Regions from separate parts of the Peribacillus sp. NPDC096622 genome, predicted to be linked through region 2. Evidence: riboswitches for the same ligand, from Rfam matches in the RefSeq annotation. Region 2 holds a riboswitch; the other holds the start of a gene.
What was found. Region 2 has a riboswitch for glycine ahead of gcvT (glycine cleavage system aminomethyltransferase GcvT). Riboswitches for the same ligand answer to the same signal wherever they lie in the genome.

Region 1 (15,095 bases), on a different contig from region 2:
ACGAAGCATTCTTAGTGCAGGCTGAAAAACATACAGAAACCTATATTACAGGTTATACGCATACCCAACCGGCTCAGCCGACTACAATAGGACATTACTTTTTAGCCATTTATGATGTGCTTCAAAGGGATATTGGCAGATTGTGGTCAGCCTATGAAACGGTTAACCAATCCCCTTTGGGTGCGGCCGCGTTAACGACCACCGGATTTCCGATCAGTCGGAACCGTACTGCTGATCTGCTTGGGTTTGATTCGGTGATTGAGAATTCCTATGATTCGATAGGCGGGGCAGATTATTTATTGGAAACCGCAACTGCAATCATGACGTGCATGGTCAATACAGGGAGATGGATTCAAGATTTCCTGCAGCATGTGACAAGGGAGTTTGGAACATTTCATGTGGCGGATCCTTATGTTCAAGTGAGCAGCATCATGCCGCAAAAAAGAAATCCAGTCTCAATTGAACATTCCCGTTCAATTGCAAGCAGTGCGTATGGTGATGCACTTGCTGCAATGAATATGATCCACAATACACCATTTGGTGATATCGTCGATACGGAAGATGATTTACAGCCGCATTTATATCGAGCTTTTTCGAATGCAGGCCGTGTCATGAAACTAATGTATGCCGTCATATCGACTTTGAAAGTAAATGAAGAACATACAAAGAAAATGGCCGCAAAATCCAGTATAACGGTTACTGAATTAGCGGATACCCTATCAAGAGATTACGACATATCCTTTAGAAAAGCCCATTCCATAGCCAGTACTATTGCAAAACGGTCAATTAGTGAAGGGAAAGAGCTATATGATTGGGACACACAAGAAATCAACAGTATCATCAATGAATTCGTTTCAGTGAACATAGCTGAAGACGAATGGAAAAAAATAATCTCTCCCGAATATTTTGTGGAGATAAGAAGCATTCAAGGCGGGCCCTCCCCGAAAGAGGTTACGAGAATGATTGTAAATAGAAAACAAAAACTGGAACAAGAGTTGCAAGAATATAAGAAAATGGTCAAAGAATTGAATGATCGCAGGAAGGCTTTAGTGGATTACTGAAGGTACGGGGTAAAAAGGAAATGAGCTTTAACGGACATGAAATTCACGAGTATTTGCACCAAATTCACGAGTAAAAGCATGAAACTCACGAGTATTTGTTCCAATTCATGAGTAAAAGCATGAAACTCACGAGTAAAAGCCCGAACCTCCTGAAGAGAGTATTTTTGGTCGGCTTGGACGAAATACGATGCATTTTATCTGTTAACAGAGAAAGCTTCCTATTTTATGATATATAGTCATTCTTTATTAGGGTGGCTATTTTTTTGAATTTTATTGAAACTGAGATATCCCCACTAACAATAAATGTAGATTATTTCCAAAGGCAATGCAGTTATTTGTAAAATATATAATATGAGGCGGAATGTTAATGTCAAATAGATTTCAGTTCGGTTTTATCCTGATTTTAATAGCTTTCGTAATATCGATTATTTTTTGCTTGAATCCGGAAGCTTTATTAAGAGGTGGATATGACTTAGCTATTGATGGTCTGGTAGTATCCAGAACCTTGATGATTATTTTTTCGTTGTATTTATTAGTTAAAATAGGGGATTTGTTTATAAACAGAAAAGATTAATAGTCTAAAATGAGACTTCCTATAATCAAACTTGAGAAAAAGGACATTATGCTTTGTCTGTCGATAATAAGGAAGGCTCAGTCTTTTGACTGAGCCTCCAATGTTTATTTATCCAGAATAACCAGTTTCAAAGTTGCTTCATATATCGTTAACGGATTTAGGTTCCAACTGAACCGCATGCTTTCTGAAAGCAAGACTTACCGTGATCATCACAATGAAATTGACTGCCAATGCGATGATTCCAACATTCAAATCTTTCGCTGCTTGCGGCAAGGATGGAAACAAGGTCCCTATTGTCGATTGACTTAGTGTAATGCAGATTACGATGGCCAATCCGGTGATGATACCGGTGATTGCACCAAATTTATTGATCGGATTATTCCTTTTCAGACTAAAGAGAAGGGACGGGAAAAGCTGTGTGATGAGACTGTATCCCATAAGAATTAATGCCGACATCGTTTCACCGCCGTTTAAGGTGAAGTAGACGGCTATAAGGGCAATGACTGGCACAAGGAACTTTGCCAACCGTACAATGTGGCGATCGGATACTGCGGGTGCAAATTCCTTATAAACGTTTTTCGCGAGCAGTGTAGCGACGCTCATCAAAAGCATGGATCCCGGCACCAATGCGGTCAACAATCCAGCTCCGCCGATTATGCCTATAAACCATGGATCAAAGGTCTCGATCGAAAGGCGCAGCAATGAGAGGTCTGCATCTGCCCCAACGAGTCCGGGCACTTTCAATATAGCTGTAAACCCAACGAAAAAGACGAATAACAGCATGAGTGTATATAAAGGGCTGATGATGGCGTTTTTTCGAAATACCTTGCCGCTGCGTGCTGAATAAACAGCGCTGAAAACTTGTGGCCACATATAGAAACCGAATACGAGCAATATTACCGTGGAGATGAACCATGATACGCTAAGCCCCTGATCAGGGAACTTTAGAAAACCAGGCTTGGCCGCATCAACCGCTTCAAACATCGGCTGAAATCCGCCAAAGTAATGTATCGGCAGATAAATCCCCAAAAATCCTATTATGGCGACCATCATGATATCTTTAATGACCGCTGTCCAAACTGAACCGTGGATACCGGAAATCATCACATAAATGGTAAGGCTGATCGCCCCCATCCAAACTGCCTCGGACATTGAGATGGCACCATAAGATGCTTCCGAGACAATGATCCCCAATCCTTTCAGCTGCACGACGATCACTGGAATCATCGACACCACACCGACAAGCGCAGCCAAAATTCCTAAACTGGGACTCTTATATTTGCTTACAAAGAAATCGGATTGAGACATCAGTTTATTTTCTTTGGCATATCTCCATATTTCCGGTAGGAGCCAATAGGATAATACGTAAGATAAAGTAATGTAAATGAGAACATATAGAGCGGGTGCACCCTTGCCATAAGCCCAGCCGCTGCCGCCAAGGAAGGAGAAGGTCGTATAGATTTCCCCGGCCATCAGCAGAAAGACGAATATCGCACCAAAACCGCGTCCGCCCACCGTCCATTGTTCCAAGTCCATATCTTTTCCTTTTGAAGAGCGTATGCCTAAAAATATCGATAGAAGTAAAAATGCTAAAATGATTAAGAGAGCAATATTCATTCCTGGTCACCTTCCCGATTCCTGGGATCCAGCTTATACATGATGCCGAGTATGGCAGAGGTAAGGACCACCCACATAGCCATCCAGAACATATTGAAAGGCATCCCTAATACATATGGTTCTATTTTATTAACAAAAGGTAGAAATACGAGTATGCCTATAAAAGGAACTAGAGTAAGAATATATATAATCTTCACTAAACAAACCCCTCCGTTTTTATATAAAGTGAAACGCCCACCAATGGGGGTTTATTCTTCAATGCGACTGATGGATGGGTGAACCAAACCGGGATGAAAAATTCATACATGACGGAAAAGGTCCGATGATATATATTAGCTTACACTATTTTGATATAAAATTTAATGCAGTTGCCTGATATATTTTAGCAACAGTTCGCAGACAGCCGAATCCAAATGTGTTCATAAGACAGATAAAGCCTTGAATTCATATTGAGTTCAAGGCTTTATTTCCTTTAGCTATCTTTTTTCCGATAGTTATATAGTATCACCAAGAGGATGAACCAGATTGGGGTCAAGAGCAGTGATAGTCGTGTAGCTTCAGCGAATAGCATAACAATAAGGATGAACAGGAATAATCCTAAAATGGCGTAATTGACAAAAGGTGTAAAAGGAGCCTTGAAAGTCGATTCGGCTCTTAGGTCAGGCCTTGTTTTCGAATATTTGATATGGGAGATCAAGATAATGCTCCATACCCATATGAAACAGATGGCACTGATGGTAGTCACGACAGTAAATGCCTGTTCAGGTATCATTTTGCTTAATAATGCCCCTATTGATACAACGATTGTGGATGTTAATAAGGCATTGCTCGGAACAGCCTGTTTATTTAATTTTTCCAGTTTAGCAGGGGCTTCTCCATTCCTGCTTAACGTATAGAGTATTCGGCTTGTTGAAAATAAACCGCTGTTGCATGCAGAAGCAGCGGATGTCAAAACGACGAAGTTGATGATCCCTGCAGCGACGGGAATGCCAATTAACGCAAAGACCTCTACAAATGGACTGCTCGTGGCATTCAATTGTGTCCATGGGTTGACGCAGAGAATGACGAATATGGCACCAACATAGAAAAGTAAAATCCGGACAGGGATTTTATTGATGGCAGATGGAATGTTCTTTCTCGGGTTCGCCGTTTCTGCTGCAGAAACCCCGACCAATTCGACACCGACAAATGAGAAGACGACCAACTGTAAAGATAGTAGGAATCCGGAAATGCCATTGGGGAACATGCCACCATGATTCCATAGGTTCGTTAGGGAAACCGTTCCGGTATTGGTATTGAAGCCGATGATCAAAAGAAAGATTCCTACGATGATCAAGGCGATGATCGTGATTACTTTAATGATGGCAAACCAGAATTCCAATTCGCCAAATATCTTAACGGTCAATAGGTTCAATCCTAACAGAATGACCAGGCATATTAGAGCCGGAATCCATTGAGGGACATCAAACCAATATTGTATATAGACACCGACAGCTATGATATCGGCCATTGCGGTCATGATCCAACAGAACCAATATGTCCAACCTGTCACGAAGCCGGCCCATGGACCGACATATTCAGTTGCGAATTCAGTGAATGATACATACCCTGCATTGGATAAGAGCAATTCCCCCAGGGCCCTCATCACAAAAAACAAGGCAATCCCTATTATCAGATAAGAGAATAATATGGAAGGTCCTGCCAATTGTATAGCTTTTCCTGAACCTAAAAATAACCCGGTGCCAATGGTTCCTCCTATTGCAATCAGTTGTACATGTCGATTTTTTAAATCTCTTTTCAATTCTTGTTTAGCCAATTCGTACGCCCCCGTCTTTTATAGTCTTGGTAGTGAATGTTTTTACCTGCATGGTCTTGGAGAGAGGGACGTGATTATTTCGCCCAGCTGGCCTTTCCCATTGGTTTTAAAAGTTGGTGTTTTTAGTCCAATCACAAAATGGACAATAAAAAAAGAGATTGGATAATACCAATCTCTTAAAGGGCTCAGAATAACAATTTTATCATTCGTTACTCTTCTGTCCTTTTGCCTGAGATTGTGAATCCTTCGGCGCTGTATCTTGTACAGTCTCTCCAGAAGCTGCTCCTGCTATAGTGTCATCCATAGCATTCATCGCTTGCTTGTATGCGGTTGTGAAGAAATGTCAGTCAGTGAAAATCTATCACTGCTGGAGCATTCATTATACTTATAAAATAATATTGGAATTCTATCATCTATTTTTCGGTAGGTCAACAAGTTTTTTTGAAGTGAAACTGGCCTTATCTGCAGTTTATAGTGGGTTGTATTTAACTTAAGGTTTAAGCAGAAGTGATCTTTTTGAACGATCACTATAATAAAATACTGAACATCACTTTTTTAAAATGATATTTTTAGACTGGGAAAATCGACAAGATATTATTGGTAACTGTTTATTTCAAAAATACAATTGTATTTTTACAGAATATTTACTATTATAAGATAAGAAAACGTAATTGAAGTGTTATGTAATATTGATTAGGATAAAGCATTTCTAACTGCAATAATTAATAGAGAGTCGTTCGTGGTAAGGATAGAAAAACATTACCGATATTGCATCTGGGGGAGTTAATCATGTCGAACAAGGAATTAAAGAGAGGGCTGGAATCACGACATATTCAAATGATAGCTTTGGGCGGAACCATCGGAGTCGGGTTATTCATGGGTTCTGCAAGCACGATCAAATGGACCGGGCCCTCTGTAATGCTTGCTTATGCCATCGCAGGTATTTTTATATTTTTCATCATGCGTTCCATGGGTGAGATGTTATATTTAGAACCGACTACAGGTTCTTTTGCAACCTTTGCGAGCAGCTATATACATCCTTTGGCAGGTTATATGACTGCTTGGAGCAATTGGTTTCAATGGGTAATCGTCGGAATGTCCGAAATTATCGCGGTTGGGTTGTATATGCAATATTGGTTCCCGGAGTTACCTGCTTGGATACCAGGTGTGGTAGCCATGATCATCTTGGGGGCGGCCAACCTCATTTCCGTAAAATCATTCGGGGAATTTGAATTCTGGTTTGCGCTTATAAAAATCATAACGATTATATTGATGATCGTTGCCGGCCTGGGCCTTATCTTCTTTGGGATAGGCAATGGCGGGGATGCGATTGGATTATCGAATCTATGGGCAAATGGCGGCTTCTTTACGGGAGGCTGGACAGGATTCTTCTTTGCGCTTTCACTTGTCGTGGCTTCCTATCAAGGCGTTGAGCTTATCGGCATCACGGCCGGTGAAGCGAAAGACCCAACGAAGACCGTAACAAAAGCGATTCAATCAATCATATGGCGCATATTGATTTTCTATATTGGTGCCATATTCGTCATCGTGACAGTCTTCCCTTGGGATCAACTGGATGACTTAGGCAGCCCATTCGTTTCAACCTTTGCCAAAATCGGTATCACTGCGGCGGCAGGAATCATCAATTTTGTCGTAATCACTGCGGCAATGTCCGGATGCAACAGTGGGATTTTCAGTGCAGGACGTATGCTTTACACACTGGCATTGAATGGCCAAGCTCCGAAAGTCTTTGCTAAAGTATCTAAAAATGGAGTGCCGGCATATTGCACGATCGCTGTACTATTAGGATTGGGCATCGGGGTTATCCTGAATTACCTTGCACCGCCGCAATTATTCCTTTATGTGTATAGTGCGAGTGTATTGCCCGGGATGATTCCATGGTTTGTCTTACTTATCAGTGAGCTTAAATTCAGAAAGGTAAATGCCGCTGAAATGGAGAAGCATCCTTTCAAAATGCCGTTGGCCCCTTACAGTAACTATGCGACAATAGCCTTTTTACTGATGGTGCTGGTGGGTATGTGGATCAATCCGAGTACCCGGATTTCCTTGGTTGTCGGGATCGTTTTCCTAGCCTTGGTTGTGGCAAGTTATTACATGCTGAAAATGGATAAACGAACACCGTTGGATGTTAAATCCGATGATGAAATTTCAGGATAAAAATTCTATTAGAAAGCCCTTCTCTTAATTCGAGAAGGGCTTTTGTTGTCTTTGTGGATCAATTGTTAGAATTCACGAGTAAATCAGCGAAATTCACGAGTAAATCGGCAAAACTCACGAGTAAAGTAGTTGAATTCACGAGTAAATCACTTAAATTCACGAGTAAAGCTAATTTGACCCCATAACAAGGGAGACCAGTAGGGGGAATGAATCAAAAAGCCTATGGAATGAGAATTCCTGCCAGATTTTTTCATCTTTACACAAGGAAGTTTTTATACAAATTACCGGGCGTACCGTAACACCAAATGAAGCGCTCCACATGAACGAATATAAACAGCGTCTATTCCAGACGATTTTCCACTGACATCAATTCCGCGATATAGCTTATGATTTGTTGGTTCCAATGCAGAAATCGAGCCAAATGGGACACCAATCCAAGTAATAGAACGCAAGTATAGTAAGTATTATTTTTTAACAATATTTATCCGCCGAGAATAGGATTCTAAATTGTACAATTCTTGTCCAGGGTCATGAAAAGAACCACCCCAAGTTTGTGATGGAGTGTTTTTTTTTCATAAGTTAAGTTCAGCCTTTTCCTGCTTGGAATCCTGGATATTTGGTCATTCCGCCATCAGCGTATAAGGTCATTCCCGTTACGTAGCTCGATTCGGCGGAAGCTAGCCAAGCGGCACAAGCGGCAATTTGTTCCGGTTTTCCGATGTATCCCATCGGTATCAGGTCGATGACTTCTTGTTGAGCTTTTGGGTCATTGAATTTTTCGGCATTGATGGGTGTGTCGATTGCCCCAGGTGAAATATTATTAATGCGAATCCCTTTAGGAGCATATTCAAGTGCAAGGGTTTCTGTCATCATCTTCACTCCGCCCTTACTTGCTGCATAGTGGACAAAATGAGGCCAAGGTATCCGGTCATGGACGGAAGACATGTTAATGATATTGCCCTTGATACCATGATCGAGCATATAATTGATTGCTTCCCTGCTTGCCAGGAACATCCCCGTTAGATTTACATCGATGACTTTCTGCCAATCTTCAAGAGTCAATTTTTCGCTGGGCACTTCATTTTCAATACCAGCATTGTTGATCATGATATCGATTGTACCAAAGGTGTCCACAGCGAAAGAAAGCAATTTCTTCACATCCGCTTCTTTAGAAACGTCACCTTGAATGGCTGCGGCTTTCCCGCCTGCAGCTTCAATCGTTTTGATGATTTCCTTATGGTCGCCATTTTCAGTGTGATAATTTAATACGACATGTGCTTTTTCTTTACCGAACCTTTCGGCCATGGCTTTTCCTAACCCTTTTGCCGCTCCGGTGATCACGACCACTTTTTTCTCTAAATCGTCATACATCATTCATCTCTCCTTTAACTATTCTTTTGTGAAGCCGATCATGATTCCGCCAGCAATTACGAGTACACACCCGATGATGACGAAGGCCATTTGCTTTTTGGATTTTTTCTCTCCTAAAAGAAAGATGCCGCCTAAAGTGGAAATGACGATTCCCATTTGGGAAAATGAGAATGCGATGGCAACGCCCACTTTTGGATTAGCGAGCAAGAGAACGATATTACCGACTGCCCACATCATTCCGGTTAGAATATTTCGTCCGGCATACTTATTAAACGGTTTATGTTTGATTGAAAGGAGCAAGGCAGCCAGGAACATGCCAATTGCTTGCGGCAGGATCGCCGACCATCCGTCAACTTCATTCCATCTAACGACGATGACATATGTAACATAACCCATCGTAGAAATGGCAAGGTAAAAAACGCCTTTTTTCATGTTTCCTTCTTTTTTGTTATCACCATCACCGTAGCTAGTCAGCAAGACACCTGTAATCAAACAGATTATTGCAACAATGCCGATGGTGATTGTCATCTTGTCATTCCATTCCCTGAAAATGATAACCGCAAAAAATGTATTCCCTAGAATTTGCAGTCCTGTTGAGATTGGAACGGTTTTTGATACCCCGATTTCCTTCACGCTATTGAATTGAAATAACTGCCCGAATGCCCAGCCTATTCCGGAAATGATGCCGACAGTCCACACTGTACCGCTCCATTCCGGCGGATTGATGAAAGACATCATGATGGCGAACAGTAAAGAACCGATTGTAATGCCAAGTGTTTGATTATAAGAGTTGCCTCCGAGTTTTTCGGACACAAGCACTAAGCTGCCCCATGTCAATGCAGGGAGGAGCGCAAAGAGAAAACCTTCCAAAATTTCATCTCCTAAACTAGAAAACAATGTTTTTATCAATATAAAATAGCAAGTTAGTAAGCTATTGAATGTATGTATAGTTTTCCCTTTACACGGGAAAGAAAACATGGTTTTAATTTACCAATTTTCCATTTTATTTTTCAGGGGTGATTCAATGAAATAATAAGTGGTTTATGGTACTTTTAATTTAAAAAATAGTTAGGAGAAATAGTATGACGACACTGAATGAATGGTTTGAAAAGGGGATTTCTGCTCAAGAATTTGTATCTTCGATGAAAGTTCATAAAGAAAACTTACAATCGATTCAGGATGGTTTTTCCATTTCTGCTGAAGACCAAGGTTTTTTTGATGCATTAAAGAAGAAGGAACTTCGAGCCATTGTCATTACTGAAGACTGGTGCGGAGATGCGATGATGAATATTCCTATACTGCTGAATATATCTGAAGCGGCAAATATTGAAACCCGCATGGTTTTACGAGATCAAAATCTTGAACTGATGGATCAATACCTAACGAATGGAACAGCGCGTTCGATTCCCATTTTTATATTCATTGATAAGAATGGTGAAGAAAAAGCTGTTTGGGGGCCTCGTGCACCAAAGGTACAAGAGTACGTAATGGAGTTAAGGTCAGACCTGCCTCCCAAGGATGATGAACGTTTCGAGGCAGAGCAAAAAGCATTCATTAAAAAGATAACTGCGGCTTTTGCTGAAGAAAAACACCTGTGGGACGAAGTATACGGCAGTATAAAGGAAGCATTGGGGAACTGCTGAAAGCGGATATATCACTTTTAGTCCTGTCCCATAACGGGTGGGATTTCTTCCATAATGAAGGGCTGTTTCAAAACGGGACTGCAACCTGATTGGTTTGTGAATATATAGATATGTTTCCTGACGGTTTTTTTCTAAGTATTCTTTTCTTGAGTCCGTGGTTTTGGAACAGCCTTTTCATTTTTTATGATTCTGGAATAATTGTAACGCCGATTGTTCGAATAGGAGAATCTTGTTTGGCACTTTGATTCGTTGCTTTGTAGTATTTTAACATTAAATCGTTCAATTCATTTTGGAAGTTAAGGAAGCTTTCATCATCAAGCTTTAGTTCTAAAAGGGAAAAGGTTGAACCATCTTCTGCGCAGTCTCTTTCTTCTAATTTAGTAAGATAGTTTTGATATTGGGTCATAAGGGATAATTGATAATAAGAAAAATAGTTCACCTTTTTTTCATTAGAGGATTTTTTCCATTCTTCCCCGCTAAGCCGTGCTTCTTCTTCATTTAAAACGTAATATTTTTCGGAAACGGATCTCACTTTTTTCTCTTTTACAATGCGTATGACCCCTGAATCCAAAAGAACCTGTATATGTCTATATAATGTTGCTTGGGGTACATCTTTAATGATTTTTAACATTTCTAATGGTGTTAAACCATTTTCCCTATTTCTCATTAAAGCTTGGGTAATCTTTATTCTTACCGGGTGCATTAAAATTTCAGCTTTATTAATCATCTAATTCTCCTCACATTGTTATAACTGGATAATTTTTGATCAAATTTAATGTTGGTCATGAATAATAAGTTTAATTCGTCATATATTGTAATGTTTGAATCATTTTCATTTAAATAAAAATGACACGGTTCGAAAAATAATATTACCGAAATATTTTTTCGAAGTAAATAATAAGCCTTTTTAAATAATTTAAATTTTTAAAAAAAGATGTATTCATGCAATGAAAATTAATAAATATCGCGATATTTTATTATTATTTATTATGATAATATTATCATTATAAATAACAATAAAAACTAAAACAATATTTTATTAAGAAAAAAAATAGGTGCAAAATTCCAAATTACATGTTATCATTATCGATAATGATAATAATATTTCGTTACCAAAGGAGTGGTATATATGGAATTGCATTATGGATGGAACGAATTGAAAGATATTGATTTCATGTCTATTCTGCCAATTATTTTACCGGTAATTGCAATTGGAATGATTTTAGTTCTTATAGCATTAATTGATTTATACAGAAATCGAAAGACGAGGAAAAATGTTTTATTGTGGACACTCATCATTATTTTTGCAAATACTATCGGTCCAATTCTGTACTTCGTTATCGGTAGAAAGGATAGTGAAAGAATATGAAATTAGAGATTAAAAATGTTACAAAAAAATTCAAAGAAAAAACAGCGGTCAATAATTTTTCAATGGAATTGCAATCAGGAGAATGTGTTGGATTGATTGGGCCCAATGGGGCTGGTAAATCGACACTGATAAAAGTGATTGCAGATATTATAGATCCAAGTATGGGAGAAGTATTGCTTGATGGTAAGAAAATTTCAAAAATGAAAAAGGAAATAGGCTACTTACCACAATACCCTAACTTCTTTCAATGGATGACCGCCAAAGAAACCCTTACTTTCATGGGGCAGCTTTCGGGTATCAAGAGGGAAGAATTATTAAGCGGCATCCCAGAGATATTGTCGAAAGTGGGGTTGAGCGGGGAAGAGAATTCAAAGGTGCGGACTTTTTCAGGCGGAATGAAACAAAGGCTTGGAATTGCACAGGCGCTGTTACATAAACCGGCATTGATTGTCATGGATGAACCGGTTTCGGCATTAGATCCAATCGGCCGGAGAGAAGTGTTGAATATCATAAAAGAGATAAAGAAAGATACGACAATTTTATTATCGACGCATATATTAAGCGATGCAGAAGAAATATGTGAGAGGTTTGTCATTATAAAAAGCGGTAAAAAAATTGAGGACACAACAATGCCAGAATTATTAAACAGGAATAGCGGAAATAAAATCAATGTCGACATAACCTCTAAAAGTCAAAAATGGATTGAAACCGTTAAAAGCTTGAACTTTGTCAAAGGTGTAGAGGTAATGGGAAATAAATTGAAGATAGAAGTGGAAAATATTGAGTCAAACAAGAATATGTTACTGGCGAATGCCTTGGAGCATAATGTTGATCTTGTCAGGTTCGAAATAGATAACGATACATTGGAAGAGATATTCTTAAAATTGGTGGTGGAAAAATGAATAATTTTGCCGTTTTAGCTAAAAAGGAATTTGTTCAGATGGTACGTGAATTTAAAGTGATTTGGCTGCCGCTTGTATTTATATTTTTAGGAATAACTCAACCAGTTGTAAGCTATTATTTACCTTCAATATTAGAGGCACTGGGCGGGGGCCAAGGGATCACCATTGATCCAAGCATGGCTGCCCAAAAAGGCGGCGAAGTTCTTGCCAGTACCTTAGGGTCTCAATTTGATCAGCTAGGGGTCATGATCATCATCGTTTCCATGATGGGAGTCGTACAGTCCGATAAAGCAAATGGGATGCTTGCTTTCATACTTACAAGACCCGTCACGGTCGGATCATATATAAGCGGGAAAATCATTTCCAATTATCTGTTTGTTGCCTGCAGTGTAGCATTGGGATATTTGGTTTCATATCTGTATGTAGTTTTTTTGTTTACGAATGTTAACTTTGCGGATTTAATAGTGGCTTTGCTTTTCTATCTGCTGTGGATCCTATTTATCGTTTCATTCACGACGATGATCAGTACCATTTTTAATAGCCAGGGTATTATAGCATTAATTTCGATAGTATTTCTCCTCGGGTGTAGAATCATAGTTGGATTAAGTCCGGTAATAGACAATGTGAATCCGGCAAGCATGAGTAAACATGCCATGGAAGTACTGATTTTAGGCACAGTCAATTCACAGGCGATTTGGGGTGCATTAGCTGCACTTGCATTGACGGCAGTAACGATATTGGTAACGAACATATGGATTTCAAAAAAGAAATTCAATAATGAGTAAGTTTGGGGTGGAAATGTGTTAATCATGAAGTGATCGGAGGGTGATAACTTTGTTAAGCATCACAGATTTAGAGAAAAGCTACTCGGCCAGGAAAATTTTGAATGGGGTAAATCTAGAAATCAAAAAAGGGGAAATCTTAGGTTTTATAGGAGCAAATGGTGCAGGGAAAACCACGACGCTGAACATTATTACGGGCATTTTAGATTCTGAAAATGGAAAGGTTGAAATAAATGGCCTGACCAAAGAAGACGGCATAGAATATAAAAAACAATTTTTCTTCATTCCTGATACTATCAATGTATTTAACAATGTTTCGGGATTTGATTGGATTCGTTTCTTGATGAACCTATATGGAAATGATGACAAAGAGCGGTTGGGGAAATATATCAACCGGTTTGGGATGCAGGAGTCCATTAAAAAGCCAATGGGAAGTTATTCTTATGGAATGATGCATAAGGTATCCCTGATAGCGGCTTTTACCATTAATCCCCCGATCATCATTATGGATGAACCATTAAACGGATTAGATCCAAACGCCGTTTTAGTTTTTAAGGGGTTGATCAAACAATATGTTGAAATGGGCGGTACAGTGTTTTTCTCGACGCATCTGCTGGATGTGGCAGAGAAAATTTGTAATACAGTGGCTATTTTAAAAGAGGGAAAAATCATCCTGCATGATGAAATTCAAAATATAATAGGTGAAAGTTCATTGGAATCTACCTTTATGGAGGCTCAGGTATATGAAGGAAAAACTTCAGTTAACTAGATTTTTCGTTTCTTCCTTCTATAAAATGCCCAAGCAGACAATGTTGCAGGCTGTCCTGATAATCGCCGTTTTTTATATGTTTTTGCAGCTGACTGTCGTTAATGCCTTTGTTTATTTTCTTGGAGATACCCAGGTCTTCCTATTTTATAATTTGACGATTTCCAGCATTCTCGTCTTTGCATTGGTTTGTTATTTGTCCACATCACAAATATTTGCTTATTATGAATTTAAAGTATTGGCACCTCTGCCGCTCACCTATAAGGAAATATCAAGGGCTAAGGTGTTAAGTAGCTTATGGGTCCCCATCATCTTATCAATGATAACCCAAGTGCCAACATTAGGCTTCTTGATAGTCGATCTAAAGTTTATGGAAGCGATTAAATTATTCGCGTTTTTACCGATTGTCAATGGATTAACGGCCTTGTTCCTGCTTTTTATCCTATCGTGCATTAATAGGTATTATTATAGATTCAAAAGTAAAGTAGCATACTTAATGGTGAACATTGCTATCATTCTATTGCTTACGATTTTTTCCATCGTATATTTTGCAGGAAAATCATCAATTGCCATTTCAAAGGTCATCTCGGAAATAGATTTGAATTCTTTTGAAGGGCTAAAAAACTCGTTGGAATTGTTAATGAGACATATGTTTGAAACCGCAAATATGATTCCAGTGATTAAGTGGATACTGGATGCTTTTGTTTCAAATGAAATAACAGGTCAATTTTTTATTATTTATATTTCGATACTGGTAATTGGTTTCCTATTGTATTCAATTATTATAGAAAACATTTCTGTTAATTACTTTAAAAACGGGTTATTGGGAAACAACAAAACGAATATGAAAAACTCAAAGGTTAATATATCAAAAAATCAATGGAGTAACTATTTACAAAGAGAGATGTGGATCATTAAGTCTGAAGCATATTTTAAAATGCAAATCGCTTTAGGTCTCCTGTTGCCGCCAATCGTATCACTTGTCATATTATTGCTGATTCAGAATGAAGTGTTCC
Region 2 (15,095 bases):
AGGATTCTGGAACGATTACGCTATAAGTCAATTCATGCTCGTGGAGTACCGCTCGTCCTCCTGTTGGCCTGCGAACAAAACCAAGGCCCTGCCTTTTGACCTCTTCCATATCAATTTCGGCTTCTGCCTTTTGAAAATAACCGATCGACAATGTCGCTGGATCCCAGCCGTAAAAGCGTATGATTGGCGGAATTTCCCCTTTGCTTTGCCAGTTTAACAGCGCTTCGTCCAGCGCCATGTTAAAAGCCGGTGAACAATACCCCGAATCTATAAAACCCCATTTTTCTTTAGTCATCTTTACCCCTCGTTTCGATAGACTGTTTTTCAATCCCTCACAAAAAACTCACATGTAGTAGTTTAACAGACTTTAACACTCTAAAAAAGAAAGTGCTATCAAGTCATGAAGAATTTTGATGAAAATTCTTTTTGATTATTGGGTAAAGCAATTATATAATAAAGATTGTCTGTATTCGTTAAGGTAGAAGGGAGTTTTATGTTTGGAAATATTATATACACTGCTCATCATCTTAGGAGTGGTTATTGCGTATTCACTTTTTAATTGGTACCGCCAGCGTAAAATCGTCAAAACACTAACACAGGACGAATTTATCGCTAACTACAGAAAAGTGCAGCTAATCGATGTGCGGGAACCGAATGATTTCGATAATGGTCATATCTTAGGCGCAAGAAACATCCCCATGACTCAAATGAAAACCCGCTTGGTCGAAATTAGGCCGGACAAGCCTGTATATTTGTACGCTCAAAGTGAAATCATCAGCGGCAGAGCAGCAGCCATGCTATACAAAAAAGGCTACAGGGAACTTTTTCACCTAAAGGGCGGTTTCAAGATGTGGACCGGGAAAATCAAAGCAAAGAAATAAGACCCCATCTCCGCATGGGCTCTTTTTAATTCAATAGCTCAAGTAAAAGAATGTTCCATGTTGTACTTTAATGAAATCTTACATAAACATGAAAAATCCCCGCCGGCAGGCAGGGATTTTTTTCGGTTAAGCTTCTAGTCTAGGCTTGATAACGTAAAACAGGTTTTCTTGCAGCAAGAGTTTCATCAAGCCGCTTTATAACGGTTGTATGCGGAGCTTCCTGAACGATTTCCGGGGTTTCTTCCGCTTCCTTGGCAATCTGGATCATCGCATCGATGAATGCATCCAACGTTTCTTTTGACTCGGTTTCAGTCGGTTCTATCATCATTCCTTCTTCCACGTTCAACGGGAAGTAAATGGTTGGAGGATGATACCCGAAATCCAGCAATCTTTTAGCTATATCGAGAGTCCTTACCCCCAATTTCTTTTGGCGGCGTCCGCTTAATACGAATTCGTGCTTACAATGACGATTATATGGTAAGTCAAAATAAGGTTCCAACCTGCGCATCATATAATTGGCATTGATGACCGCATTTTCGGTGACAGCTTTAAGGCCATCAGGACCCATTGAACGAATGTACGTATATGCCCTCACGTTTATCCCGAAATTACCATAATAAGGTTTTACCCTGCCAATGGATTGCGGACGATCATAATCAAGAACGAATTGCTCACCTTGTTTGACTACAAGAGGTTTAGGCAAGTAAGGGATCAAGTCCGACTTCACACCTACAGGACCAGAACCCGGGCCGCCTCCGCCATGAGGGCCTGTGAATGTTTTATGGAGATTTAAGTGAACAACATCAAAGCCCATGTCACCCGGCCGTGCTTTTGATAGGACTGCATTCAGATTCGCTCCATCATAATAAAGCTTTCCACCTGCGTCATGGACAAGTTGTGCCATTTCCAAAATGTTTTCTTCAAACAATCCCAATGTATTGGGGTTCGTCAGCATCAAGGCCGCCGTATCCGGACCGACAACACGCTTTAAATCTTCAAGGTCTACTAATCCATTTTCATCGGACTTCACTGTAATTGTTTCAAGTCCGGCAACAGTGGCAGAGGCAGGATTTGTACCATGTGCCGAATCAGGTACAATCACTTTCGTCCGTTCTGTATCGCCATTCGCTTCGTGAAAAGCGCGAATCATCATCAATCCTGTCCATTCACCGTGAGCACCTGCTGCAGGCTGTAATGTCACTTGGTCCATTCCGGTGATTTCCGTTAAGTGTTCCTGCAAATCAAATAATAGTCCCAATGCTCCTTGTACAGTAGCGGGATCTTGATACGGATGGATATGGGCAAAACCGTTGAAGCGTGCCACATTTTCATTTATTTTCGGATTATATTTCATCGTGCACGAACCCAGCGGATAAAAACCCGAATCCACCCCATGATTCCGTTTGGAAAGTGCTGTATAGTGACGCATGATATCCAGTTCGGACACCTCAGGAAGCTCTGCCTCTTCTTCACGGATGTAGTCGGCAGGAAGAATTTCTTCGAGCGGAATAGTTGCAACATCCATTTCTGGCAGACTGTAACCGATTCGACCGGAAGTACTGATTTCAAAAATGAGTGATTGATCTTGATTATTCATGTTGATCCCCCAATTCCTGCGCAAGTGCATCAATTTCTTCTTTTGTTCTTAGTTCAGTTACCGCAACAAGCATATGGTCTTTCAATTCAGGATAAACCGTCCCTAAATCGAAGCCGCCAATCATCCCTTTTTCAAAAAGGGTTTTATTGATTTCTGAAAACGGAGCAGGCAGTTTAATGACAAATTCATTAAACGAAGGACCTTCGAATATCACTTCCACCCCTTTTGCCATAATTGCTTTTTTCGCGTAATGCGCTTTTTGGATATTTTGCACGGCCATTTCTTTGACACCCTTTTTCCCAAGTGCGGTCATTGCAACAGAAGCTGCCAAGGCATTCAAGGCTTGATTGGAACATATGTTGGATGTGGCTTTGTCACGGCGAATGTGCTGTTCACGAGCTTGAAGCGTCAGTACAAACCCCCGTTTTCCATTTTCATCCACTGTTTGACCCACGAGTCGGCCCGGAACTTTCCGAACAAGTTTATTAGTAACGGCAAAATATCCACAATGAGGTCCACCGAATGCCGCTGGAATGCCGAATGGCTGAGCATCCCCCGTTACGATATCCGCACCGAGTGCACCAGGGGATGTCAAAGCTCCCAATGCAAGCGGATTACTGGAAACGATAAACATTGACTTGACGCCATGAATGATTTCTTCCATTTCTTTCAATGGCTCGATCCGGCCAAAAAAGTTCGGATATTGCACGATCACTCCTGCAATGTCATCATTCGCCAATTCCCTTAAAGCAGCTAAATCCGTCACACCGTCTTTATAAGGAATTTCGATCACTTCCACGCGTTGCCCTTTCGCATATGTCTTCACGACTTCTCTTGATTCAGGATGTACGGTTCCTGAAATGAGAATCTTCTTCCGCCGTGTCTGTCCTGAAGCGAGCATCGCTGCTTCAGCCAGCGCCGTCCCGCCGTCATACATGGAGGAATTAGCCACATCCATGCCCGTCAATTCACAGATCATCGTTTGATATTCAAAGATTGCTTGAAGCTCGCCCTGTGAAATTTCAGGCTGATAGGGTGTATAAGCCGTATAAAACTCAGAACGGGAAAGAACATGATCGACGATGACCGGAGCGTAATGGTCATAGACACCCGCACCAAGGAAGGAAGCATAGTTTTTAAGGTCAGCATTCTTGGCAGCAAGCCTTGATAATTCTTTCATTAACGCAGGTTCAGATTTGGCAGGCTTGATATCGTATTCTCCTTGAAAACGAACGCTTTCAGGGATATCATTGAAAAGTTCTTCCGCAGTGGATACCCCTATCGCTTCCAGCATTTCTTGTTTATCTTGCTCTGTCATGGGTAAATAACGATGTTTCATCTAATGACCATTCCCCTCTATTTACGTGGTTTTTTATAAAAAGGTGTTTGTATTATAACGGCTTTCAAACGTTTGGAACGGATTTCCACTTCGACTTCCGCATCCAGCACCGAAAATTCCTTATCGATAAGTACCAATCCAACGTTTTTCTTCAATGTTGGTGATTGGGTACCGGTCGTGACCTCGCCAATGACTTTATCACCGCTGTAGACCTTATACCCATGACGTGGAATGCCACGGTCAATCATTTCAATTCCCACAAGCTTGCGGGGAGCTCCTTTCTCCTTTTGCTCAGCAAGTACGGCTTTCCCGAAAAAATCAGCTTCCTTATCCACTTTTACTGCAAAACCAATCCCGGCTTCTATCGGGGTGATGTCCGCTGAAAGCTCCTGCCCATATAGCGGCAGTTTCGCTTCAAAACGCAGAGTATCACGAGCACCTAAACCTATCGGCTGAACCCCCTCTTCCTTTCCGGCATCCATAATCGCCTTCCAAAGGGCAGGGCCATTTTTACTGTCGCTATATATCTCAAAACCATCTTCACCAGTGTAACCAGTACGGGATACCAGCGTGGAGATACCGTTAATCATGACATTTTCCTTGAACTTGAAAAATCCAATTTCACTTAAGTCAGTATTTCCCGATAGTTTTTGTAATATCTTCTCTGCAGCTGGTCCTTGAAGTGCCAGCTGTGTATAGTCACTCGATACATTCGTAATTTGGACATCTTCCGCTAAATTAGCTTGCAGCCAATTGAAATCTTTTTCTGTATTCGCCGCATTGACCACGAGCAGATAGTCGTCCTCAGCCCTTTTATACACGATTAGATCATCAACCGTGCCTCCGTTTTCATAACACATGGCGGTATATTGGGCACCGCCCAGTTGCAGCTTTGAGATATCATTGGTCAGCATCTTCTGTAAAAAGGAAAGGCTTCCAGGACCCTTAACATCGACTTCCCCCATATGGGAAACATCGAATAACCCCGCTTTTGTTCGTACGGCTTCATGTTCGTCCTTTATACCCGAAAATTGGACAGGAAGTTCCCAGCCGCCAAAATCAATCGTTTTACCTCCGTATTCACGATAAACCTCAAATAGTGGTGTTCTTTTTAAATTGGTCAAAAAATGACCCCCTTCAGATTTTTTTAATTTAATTGGCTTCATTATCAAAAGCTTCTAGTCATTACGCATCAGATATAACCTGATTCATGATGTAAAAAAAGCACAAAAAAGGACAGAGAAAGCCCGTTTGAGCTTTTTCTCTGTCCTGAAACCTGAAAGTTTACCTATGTAATAGGTTTTCCCCTTTGGTGGCCGTCCCAAAACGGGCGGCGCTCTCCAGAGTTGCGTCCAATAAGAGTTCTTTTGCCTGAGAGATTCACTGCTAAGTTTGCTCCTTCGGCGCTACATCCGTAGTCTCTCCCCTTATCTTCACCCGCATATAAATGGTCTACCAATGAAGGGAAGCGAATAAGCCCCAAGCATCAGTTAAACCTTTGAGCATAAATGGAATGCATTCTCTGCCAATTCTCCTAAAACTTCAGAAACCGTTTGCTGATCTCCTTCAGTTATCTTGGATAAATTAGGAGCCTATAGCCCATACTAAGAAAACGCGAACTGCACAATCAATGTACAAACATTCTTAATAGCGATTGGAAATTGGAATTTTCTAAATATACTTATATCCTACCCTAAGAAACTTATCTCTGCAATATCTTTTGAAGAGAAATATTTTTCTTACTTCACATATGAAATGTTCGGGTTTTGACCTTATATTAAGGAAATTATGATTTAAGAGGGAGTTATTTCTATGAAAATCAATATATCCTTCAATTCTGAATGGAATGACGAGTTTCTGCAAAAGATGGAAAATGACGGTCCATGGGGAAATTGGGAGCTTTATAAGTTGGCGGTTCAAATGGAAGAAAATCTTATCATACCTGATTTTGAAGGTTTACAGGCGCCCAAGCACCTTCCGCAGTTAACCCCGCTTCCCCATCAATTGGAAGCAGCGAAGCAAGTGGTGGAAAAGATGAATGGAAAAGCCATTTTGGCTGATGAGGTAGGGCTAGGGAAAACAATTGAAGCAGGCTTGATCCTAAAAGAGTATATGATTAGGGGCCTTGTAAAAAAAGTATTGATCCTCGTTCCGGCTTCCCTTGTCTCACAATGGGCATTTGAATTGAATACCAAGTTTCATATTCCGGCAGTCGTTCAGAGAAAAAGTTATGTCTGGGACTCCTGTGATGTGGTCATTTCATCCATTGATACGGCGAAACGCGCTCCACATCGAGATATCATCTTCACTCAGGAATATGACTTCATCATTATTGATGAAGCTCATAAACTTAAAAATAATAAGACGAAGAACTATGAATTCGTCCAAAATCTGAAAAAGAAATTTTGTTTACTCCTGACAGCCACACCAATTCAAAATAAAGTCGAGGAGATTTTCCACCTCGTTTCATTATTGAAACCGGGCCACTTGGGAAATGCCTCACTCTTTTCGGAAAAGTATAAAGGTAAAGGCCGGAACATTATTGAAGATGAACACCTAAAGGAATTGGTCAACACTGTCATGATTCGAAACCGGCGGGCCGACACTGGCATTGAATGGACCAAACGGCATGTGGAAACCATCACCATTGAATTTTCTCCAACGGAACAAGCATTGTACGATGCTGTTTCCAAATTCAAGCCAATTTCGGATGGATCAAAAGGAAGCGCCTTTTCGGCTCTCACTCTCCAAAGGGAAGCATGCAGCAGCAGAGAGGCGGTCTTTTATACATTAAAAAATATGAGAGACAAATACGATCAGCCTTCCCCTGACTTTTTGGCAAAGCTTGATGATTTATTTTCTAAAGTGAATGAAACGGTTCAGAACTCAAAGGCTGAAAAAGCTTTGGAACTGATCAAGAAAATTGATGACAAAGTGATTATCTTTACGGAATATAGGGCGACTCAACTATATCTCCAATGGTACCTACAGCAGAACGGAATTTCTTCCGTTCCTTTCCGAGGCGGTTTTAAGCGCGGAAAGAAAGACTGGATGCGAGAATTATTCCAAAAGAATATACAGGTATTAATTGCAACAGAAGCTGGCGGGGAAGGGATAAACCTTCAGTTTTGCCATCACTTGATTAATTTTGACCTGCCATGGAACCCAATGAGGCTCGAACAGCGAATTGGACGGATTCACCGCCTTGGTCAGGAAGAAGATGTGATGATCTATAACTTTGCCACAAAAAATACAGTTGAAGAACATATACTGAAGTTACTATACGAAAAAATAAATTTATTTGAAAAAGTAATCGGTGAATTGGATGATATTCTAACCAAACTGGATATTAACAACATTGAAGAATATTTAATTGATGTGGTCGGCGAGTCCAAAACAGAGGGCGAAATGAAAATCAAGATGGATAACTTTTCATCGTTGATCCAATTCGCTCAATCAATGAAGGAAGGTGAGGTTCATGCAGCAACGGGAAATTCATGATTTTTTAATAACTTTCTTTAAAGCCAATGATTGTGAAATACTGGATAATGCACAAACCCACCTTACAGTGCAATTGACGATTGAAATGGATAAAGAATTAATGAACAGACCCTTTTATTGGCATTATCTAGAAAAAACAGGTGGCGTTCCGAACCCGGCACAGATAACTTTCATTACTGATCCAGAACAAGCTCCATCCGATTTAAAGGGAGAAATGATTCATTTTGGCTCCCCTCGCCTTCACCAGATTATTCAATCAACCAAAAAGCTGGCAGGGTATACTAGACTTTTTGAGGATACTCCTCCATCAAAAGGCAGAAATAACCCTTTGTTTCCTTGGCTGACCCTGAATGTGAAAATATCCTATCAATGTGACCGTAAAAAAGATACTTTCATGTCGATCGGATTGAATTTAATCTCGGGTGAAATATTGGAAGGGTTCCACCATCGGGTTTTACCGATTAACGTCACCCCAAAAATACCGGATTACTCCTTTACACTTTCACCTCTGATCATGCCCAAGAGTGGATTGGCAAGACTGGATACTTACATCAGAACCAGTTTCGAGGATGATGACCATTCCTGGGCGGAGGAAGCAATGCTGCGCTGGCAGAATGACTTGAATTTATTGGAGCATTTTTACAAGGATATGGACGAAAAAAGTGAGAGCTATTATACCGAAAAAGAAGCACTAAAAGCACAATATGAACCCAACATCAGAATATCCATCATCAACGGAGGATTATTTTACCTTTCAGATAGGGCGTTGGGATAAGTAAGTACGAAAAAAACAGATGTCCTAAGTTCAGGACATCTGTTTTACTTTTTGATCGTTTTCCTTATGAACATCGACAAAGCGAAAGGGACTATGCCAAACCAATGAGACATACCTTGGTTTTTGTCCTCTTTTCTGTGACGGCGCTTTTCTTTTCGTTCTTTTTTCGTCAGATTGAAATACTCGACAAGCTGTTGCGTAAGATATTTAATATAAGCGTTTGTAGACATATAAAATCATCACCCTACGCAAAGTATGTCCGATTTACGCTTTTTTTATTCCTTCACTTGTTCCCTGAACACTTGAACCTGTCACATTCCGTTATAAACGAGTCTTGATTTTGGTATTAAACAGCTTGCTTTTCCAGCCATTCTTTCACTTCCCCCGCTTCTGTATCGTATTGAATGATGACCTTGCCCTCACGATCATTTTTAGTTTTGGAAGAAAACTCGATATAGACGTAAGGACCTTCATGCTTCATTAAGGAATATCGCACAACACCATTTGGATATGATATTTCCCCCTGGATGACTTTTGGGATCTCTTCGCCCCACTCTGCCGTCACATCCTTGATGGCTAGATGGACAAGGTGGTCGGCCACAAGGGATTCTTCCACTTCTTTATAAAACCTTTTATCAATGATGAACTGATCGATCATTAGTATCGTGAACATGATGAAAACACTCGCTACAATCATGACCATCGGGAAAACGACTCCTTTTTGATTATTCATCGACTTTCGATACATTCCTAAAGAAAGGATGAAATCTTCGACTGAAAGTAGTCCCTGCTTTATCCGTTATATTTATAACAATGACACTGCCATGCTTCTCGACCCGGAATTCCGAAATATTATGCAAGATGACCTCATGCCCCATACCATTCACTCGTCTTCTGACCTTATCTTCATATTGTTCTAGCGATGATATTTGTTCACCTGAAAGCAAATATAATTTATTTCCCATAACATCCTGAGCTTTGGAACTCCGGACATCCTGCTTCATTTGCATGGTAAAGACCTCCCACTCTTTAGGATGCAATTTATCAACGGCGGCCCCCACATGGGTGTGAATGATTGAAAAGAGCTGCAAAACAAAGAGGGTCGTCGTCATTAAAATCATTAAAGAAAAAAGCAGTTCGATCATCGTAAAGCCATCATTTTTTCGCAGCATCACAAACGGATTCCAATTTACCCGTTCCATCTTCATAGCGTACACACCCTTCAATCATTCCCGGGAAATCCCCGTGGTCCTTCCAAACCAATTCATAGCTTCTTTTTTTATAAATGATTTCCTGACCAACTGCATCAATCTCCCCATCCATGAACGCCGTCAATCTTTCATATAATAAATGGTGGGCTTCTGTCCTTACGGCAATATCTTTCCGATGCGTCAATAACTCTTCAAGAATTGGTAAAATGGCAAGGACCAGTAATATACAAACGGAAAATGCGGCCATCAGCTCAAGGTAGACATAACCTTTACAATTTCTCAATCCGGAACCTCCCTTTACCAATATTGAGGACCAACTTGTACTTTCCCTTTGAGGTGTCAATCATAATTGTTCCGGCTTTGGAAACATTTCCATATTGATTAAAATGAAAGCTGAACCCCAAAGTGCCACTTAAAAACTGTATATCCCCTGGTATGCTTCTCTCTAAAACAATCCCCTCCTTATAAGACGAAACGGTATAAACCTTTTTGGTATTATCAATATGGAGGTAGATCAAGGTCTCATGACTGATGGCATACTGTTGAGCATAGAAAAGATCTTCATGGAATTGTGAAAGAAATAGTCTATTTTCCATTCCTTTAGTGAAGCTAGGATATAAATTAGGACCGATCGAAATCAGGAGTACAAAAATAGCGAGGACAATAAGGGTTTCAGATAGTGTATACCCACCTTCGGAATGACGTATATTCACTTCACTCCTACTCAACGACCGTTATCTTTCCTTTACTATCCAAACTAATTTCATCCCCATTAGGGCAGGATGTCTGTTTGAGATAGCCTTGACTTTCCAATTCACCGATACTTACGGGCAGTTTAGCATTGTCGATCTCATAAGCCTGCACCTGTGCTTGGGCCATCTTCACGAAAGCTTCACAACCTTTAGACTGGATTGTGGATTGGTTCCTCGTGATATTGGGGATTGTTATAATCAAAAGGATGGATATCACCAGTAAAACAATAAGCATCTCAATTAGTGTAAAACCACGTTCATTCATCAATTTCTTTAACATATCATCATGCTCCTGAAGCATCTGCATACCAGATGACCTTCGGGCATTTTCACCTCCGGAATACAAAAATAAAATCCTATATACCTTCGAGCAGTGAGAACATCGGCAGCAAAACCGCCAAATAAATGGACACGATCAAAAGACCTATCAGTGAAAACATTAGAGGCTGAATGATTTTCAAGATTACATTCATTCTTTCTTCTATTTTCTCCAGTATAAATCGACTGTAATGAAGTAGCTCCGCATCAAGTCTGCCGTATTTTTGACCATTAGCAGCGACCACCGGTAAATTCCCATCAAAATATGGGAGCTCCCGAAAAATCATTTCAAGTGATCTGCCCTCGATCAGATCATCCTTGATGATATTGCAAAGTTTTTGGTAAAAAGGCTGCTGTTGATTTATCGAGAATAATTTGATGCTATCGTTAATCGATAGCCCTCCGGAAAGTAAGCCACTGAATTGGCTAGCAAAAAAATAAGTTTCGTATAATTTGATGAAGGTCCCGAATATCGGAATTCCCATCAAAATCCTTCGCTGCCTTAATGGGCACAATCGATTGAACCAAAATCGTTTGAATACATACAAGAATAGGAGCAAACCGAGTATTAAGAAGGGGAGTGCTGGAAGAATGAATGTGGAGGCTGACATTAATCTCAAGAGTGTATGCTGATCGACATCCATCGTGAAATAGATTGTCTGGAATTTGGGAAGGAGAACAGTCTGAAGAATATAAAAAACGATGCTTACAAAAAAGACTAAGAATACGGGATATACCATTAACTTTTTTACTTTATCCATATCCTCGGTTCTTTTCTTCCAATATCGCCCTCCTTCTTTCAACGCCCGTTCCAGGTCGCCATATTGTTCTCCATAAAATATATAACTTACAAGCTGCGGATGAAAATTAAGACGGGTCAGCACTATGTGCAACGGGTAACCGTTCCTTAAATCGTCTTTAGCTTGTGTGAAGTCTTCCGCTTTCTTCTTTGATTCCTGAAACTCAAGAAAATGTAAAGCTTCCGCCAAAGGATAGCCATGATTCAATAATTCACCTAACTTCGAAATAAAGACCGCCTGCTCTTTTACCTTCCATTTACTTTTTGGTTTCATGGTATACCAGCCGTTCATATTCCTCTGAATCCACATAGCCCATCGCAACCGCTTTTCCGATTTCATCCTTTAATTGGCGGTAGCTGACCGTTGCCTTTCCTTTTTCATCTCCCATTATCCGGAGAACTTCAGCCAGGCTTTTTCCATATAGCAATTCATATACACTTGCCCTTTTATTCCTGGCAATCATTTTGCAAGCTAAAGCACTGTCCCCTTTACACGGAAGACATCGCAATTCAACCAGCCGCTGTGCTGTCACGCCAATCAAACTCTGTTCAACCTCAAGCAGGCTGACACCAAATTCCAGTAACCTGGAAATGGCGCCCTGGGCGTCCCTTGTATGCATGGTTGTCAGTATCAAATGTCCGGTTAATGCGGCACGCACTGCGATTTTGGCAGTTTCTGCATCCCTGACTTCCCCAACCATGATCACGTCTGGGTCATGCCTCAGAACTGCTTTTAGACCGACAGAATACGTAATGCCCGCCTTTTCATTGATTTGGACTTGCAATACTTTTTCGGATACATTTTCAATGGGATCTTCAAGTGTAATGATATTTCGATTGATCATCTCATGGGCATGGTGAAGCAAGGAATATAGTGTCGTGGTTTTCCCACTGCCTGTCGGGCCGGTAAATATGAGCATGCCATGGGAATGCTTCAGGAGAGCAATCAATTTTTGAACGGTGTTTGGAAATAAGGATAACTTTTCTAGAGGAAGGATATTCTGTTGGGGTATTAAGCGGATGACCAAACTTTCGAGATGGGCAGTGGGTAGAGTGGAAAGGCGGAGCCCGACCACCTGGTTAGCCAAATTGATGGTGATGGCACCACTCTGTGGCCTCCTTTTCTCCCCAATATCCATCGAGGCAAGGAACTTCAAATGAGAGATCAGCCTTTCAGCTTCAAAGAATGATAATGTTTCCTGGGGAACAAGCTTATTGTCTATCCTGAATTGGATGAGAGGTCCCTCTCCGCGAAAAAAAATGTGGATATCCGATGCCGATTCCTGTATGGCACGGGTTAGTATTTTTTCTGCGGTCTTTTCAATCGATATCAATTCATTCATCACCTCCTATGTTTCTTGTTGTATTGATTCGACAATCCACGACAAATTCCTGCTTTAAAATAAAAAAAATTTCCGAAAAAACTTCGAGAATCATCTTACATGCTCATTTTCAAATCAAGCCTTTTGGAAACAAAATTTCTTAATGCGTCTACATTATTGCCAATGACCAGATTTTTCCCCGTCAATGAGAATGGGTCTTCTTAATAACTTCGGTTCTTTTGTTAATAATTGGATGACATCAGAAAGCATCATTTCGTCAATATTAACTTGTAAGTCTTTGTAAGCTTCACTTCTTGTCGCCAAGACTCATCAAGTCCTTCCGTTGTCAATTCAAGAATTCTTTTTAACTCTGCTACAGTTGGAGTCTTCCTGAATAAATGTCGCTCATCGATACGAAAAGAAAGTTAACTGTGCCATAATCACTCTCCGTTCACATTTTGTATACATTTTATAGTCTATATAATTATCGCACAATATTTGTATAACTAATGTATATATTTTTTCTTTATAAGACCGTTTTAAATGTGAACTTTTTTTAAACTAAAGGGTGTTTGCCTTTTCTCTTATTCCATTTTTTTCTGCCTGCATTATAATGAACATAGGTAAACTATGGAATAGCAGGAGGGTGTAATGGAACAAACGTTAAAAATAACAAACGTGTTAGCTGATCCCACCAGATATTATATATATCAGCATATTGTGAACAACCATGGTGATGTATCGGTACAGGAAATCGCCGATTCATTCAACATCCATCCAAATGTCGCCCGTCTACATTTGTCAAAACTTGAGGATGTCGATATGTTGACCTCGGATGCCCGAAAGACCGGGAAAGGCGGTCGCCCCAGCAGACTTTATCGATTATCTGACAAAGTCATACAGCTTCATTTTCCATATAGGAACTATCAGCTGCTTTCAAGGATTGCCGTCCAGACGATGATGACATTAGGGGAACAAGGAAAACAGGCTCTTTATGAAACGGGAAAAGTATTCGGGGAAGAATTGATCTATCAGCAACTAGCGCTGAACTCGACGTCGATTGCTCGACTTGCTTTTGCGGAAAAAGTCAACATGCTTAAAAATGCGGCTACCATTGCAGGGTTATCTCCCGAAATACAAGCAAGCGAAGAGGAAAATAAAATATACTTTCGTATCTTCAATTGCCCGTTTAAGGAAGTTACTGAAGTCGAGCCAGGAACCATCTGCTCCATGCATAATTCATTTTTAAAAGGTATGTTCGAAGCCTTGTTTGAGAATGTCAATATTGTGGAATTAGAAAATATGATGTCCAATTGTACAGCATGCTCATACCAGGCTTCGGTTCTCACATAGAAACAAAAGGCATCCTTTACATTACCTTACAATTTCATTTATAATTATTTAGAATGTACACGACTAGACATAAGGAGGGATTCGGGTGGAACGCATGTTCAGAGTATGTGGATTTTGGACAGGAATTATGGCCATTTTCTTTTATCTTGGCCATATGCATCAAACGTCTTTGCTTTTCTTTGCACAAACGATCTTTTTTGTACTTTTAAGTTATTTGAAATTATCTGAGCGCATGTATATTTATGTTTTCGGCGCCTATCTTACCGTTTTCTTTGCAGGATTTTCCTACTGGAGCGTATTTATGATGACTCCGGGTGCTTCGCATTAAGAACAAGCAATATTACATAACCCATGAATTTTGATTCATGGGTTTTTACTTGTCACCATTCAGGAAAGATCCTTACATCTTCTCCTAAACTCTTCGATTGAAGCAACACTTTGAAATGTTCACTAAATCCCCCTGGAACGATTAGCCCCCGAATTGCACGATTACGCTTTGCCGTTTTCGAGAATGGATCAGTTCCTTGATGGTCCTTCAGTTCCTCTAGTATCCCTGCTTTAAGCAAGAATTCATTTTGATGAAAAAGCCCTCGATTGGTAAGATCCTTTCTTTTTCCAATCTCGATTATTGTGTCAAAATGGATATGTGTCGTCAAATCCATATCACCAGGATACAGAAGTGCATCTTTAATCATTTGATGCCGATAATAGCCCCTCAGGCTCCCTTGAAGATGAGCTGGCTCCTTCCATTCCCTTTCGGTATAGCCATAATCAATTGTAAGGAGAATACCCGATTCGATACAGGAAACGATCTTCTCATATTCACGGACCATGTTTAGCGGAACTTCGTATCGTTGATTTTCATTTAAGGTGATTTTTCGTTCAGTAAGGTAAGATAGGATGTCAGGGTTGTCCAAAGGTACTCTCTCTTCTACCAACTCGCCTTCCTTTTCAGTGACGAATACCTCTACCAAAGATCCCTTATATTTTTCAATGACAAATACAGGCAACGCGTCGAAAAGTTCATTTGAAAAGACGATTCCATTTACATTCGTCCATTTTTCTATACTGGCAGCAGAAACTGCCTGTTTGAACATCCCTATACGTTCTTGCTGAATCTTTCTATGAAATGGACTGCCATCCACAAGGATATAAGTCAAAGAGTCCCATAACTGCGGTTCCGTTTCTTTTATGAAAACGAGGATGTCATACGCCAGCTTACCGTCCCCAGCGCCGACCTCGATGAT

Region 1: another riboswitch for glycine. It lies ahead of ACIQYG_RS13780 (amino acid permease); the one in region 2 lies ahead of gcvT (glycine cleavage system aminomethyltransferase GcvT).

What each region holds. Positions count from the first base shown of each region.
Region 1 is NZ_JBIWES010000006.1:226,761-241,855, forward strand. Features, by position in the region: gene argH (argininosuccinate lyase) at 1-1,061, shown strand, start outside; gene ACIQYG_RS13770 (sodium:solute symporter family protein) at 1,774-3,252, opposite strand; gene ACIQYG_RS13775 (DUF3311 domain-containing protein) at 3,249-3,449, opposite strand; gene ACIQYG_RS13780 (amino acid permease) at 3,725-5,068, opposite strand; glycine riboswitch at 5,276-5,354, opposite strand; gene ACIQYG_RS13785 (amino acid permease) at 5,858-7,246, shown strand; gene ACIQYG_RS13790 (glucose-1-dehydrogenase) at 7,832-8,617, opposite strand; gene ACIQYG_RS13795 (GRP family sugar transporter) at 8,636-9,487, opposite strand; gene ACIQYG_RS13800 (thioredoxin family protein) at 9,700-10,260, shown strand; gene ACIQYG_RS13805 (helix-turn-helix domain-containing protein) at 10,442-10,987, opposite strand; gene ACIQYG_RS13810 (PLD nuclease N-terminal domain-containing protein) at 11,390-11,629, shown strand; gene ACIQYG_RS13815 (ABC transporter ATP-binding protein) at 11,626-12,531, shown strand; gene ACIQYG_RS13820 (ABC transporter permease) at 12,528-13,316, shown strand; gene ACIQYG_RS13825 (ABC transporter ATP-binding protein) at 13,366-14,082, shown strand; gene ACIQYG_RS13830 (hypothetical protein) at 14,057-15,095, shown strand, end outside.
Region 2 is NZ_JBIWES010000001.1:108,041-123,135, forward strand. Features, by position in the region: gene ACIQYG_RS00430 (lipoate--protein ligase family protein) at 1-295, opposite strand, end outside; gene ACIQYG_RS00435 (rhodanese-like domain-containing protein) at 498-881, shown strand; gene gcvPB (aminomethyl-transferring glycine dehydrogenase subunit GcvPB) at 1,021-2,478, opposite strand; gene gcvPA (aminomethyl-transferring glycine dehydrogenase subunit GcvPA) at 2,471-3,817, opposite strand; gene gcvT (glycine cleavage system aminomethyltransferase GcvT) at 3,835-4,941, opposite strand; glycine riboswitch at 5,080-5,163, opposite strand; glycine riboswitch at 5,167-5,254, opposite strand; gene ACIQYG_RS00455 (DEAD/DEAH box helicase) at 5,630-7,318, shown strand; gene ACIQYG_RS00460 (YqhG family protein) at 7,296-8,093, shown strand; gene ACIQYG_RS00465 (YqzE family protein) at 8,138-8,323, opposite strand; gene comGG (competence type IV pilus minor pilin ComGG) at 8,440-8,826, opposite strand; gene comGF (competence type IV pilus minor pilin ComGF) at 8,819-9,301, opposite strand; gene ACIQYG_RS00480 (hypothetical protein) at 9,249-9,587, opposite strand; gene comGD (competence type IV pilus minor pilin ComGD) at 9,574-10,017, opposite strand; gene comGC (competence type IV pilus major pilin ComGC) at 10,025-10,336, opposite strand; gene comGB (competence type IV pilus assembly protein ComGB) at 10,413-11,447, opposite strand; gene comGA (competence type IV pilus ATPase ComGA) at 11,431-12,516, opposite strand; gene ACIQYG_RS00505 (ArsC/Spx/MgsR family protein) at 12,670-12,819, opposite strand; gene ACIQYG_RS00510 (helix-turn-helix transcriptional regulator) at 13,147-13,848, shown strand; gene ACIQYG_RS00515 (DUF2626 domain-containing protein) at 13,934-14,176, shown strand; gene ACIQYG_RS00520 (class I SAM-dependent methyltransferase) at 14,229-15,095, opposite strand, start outside.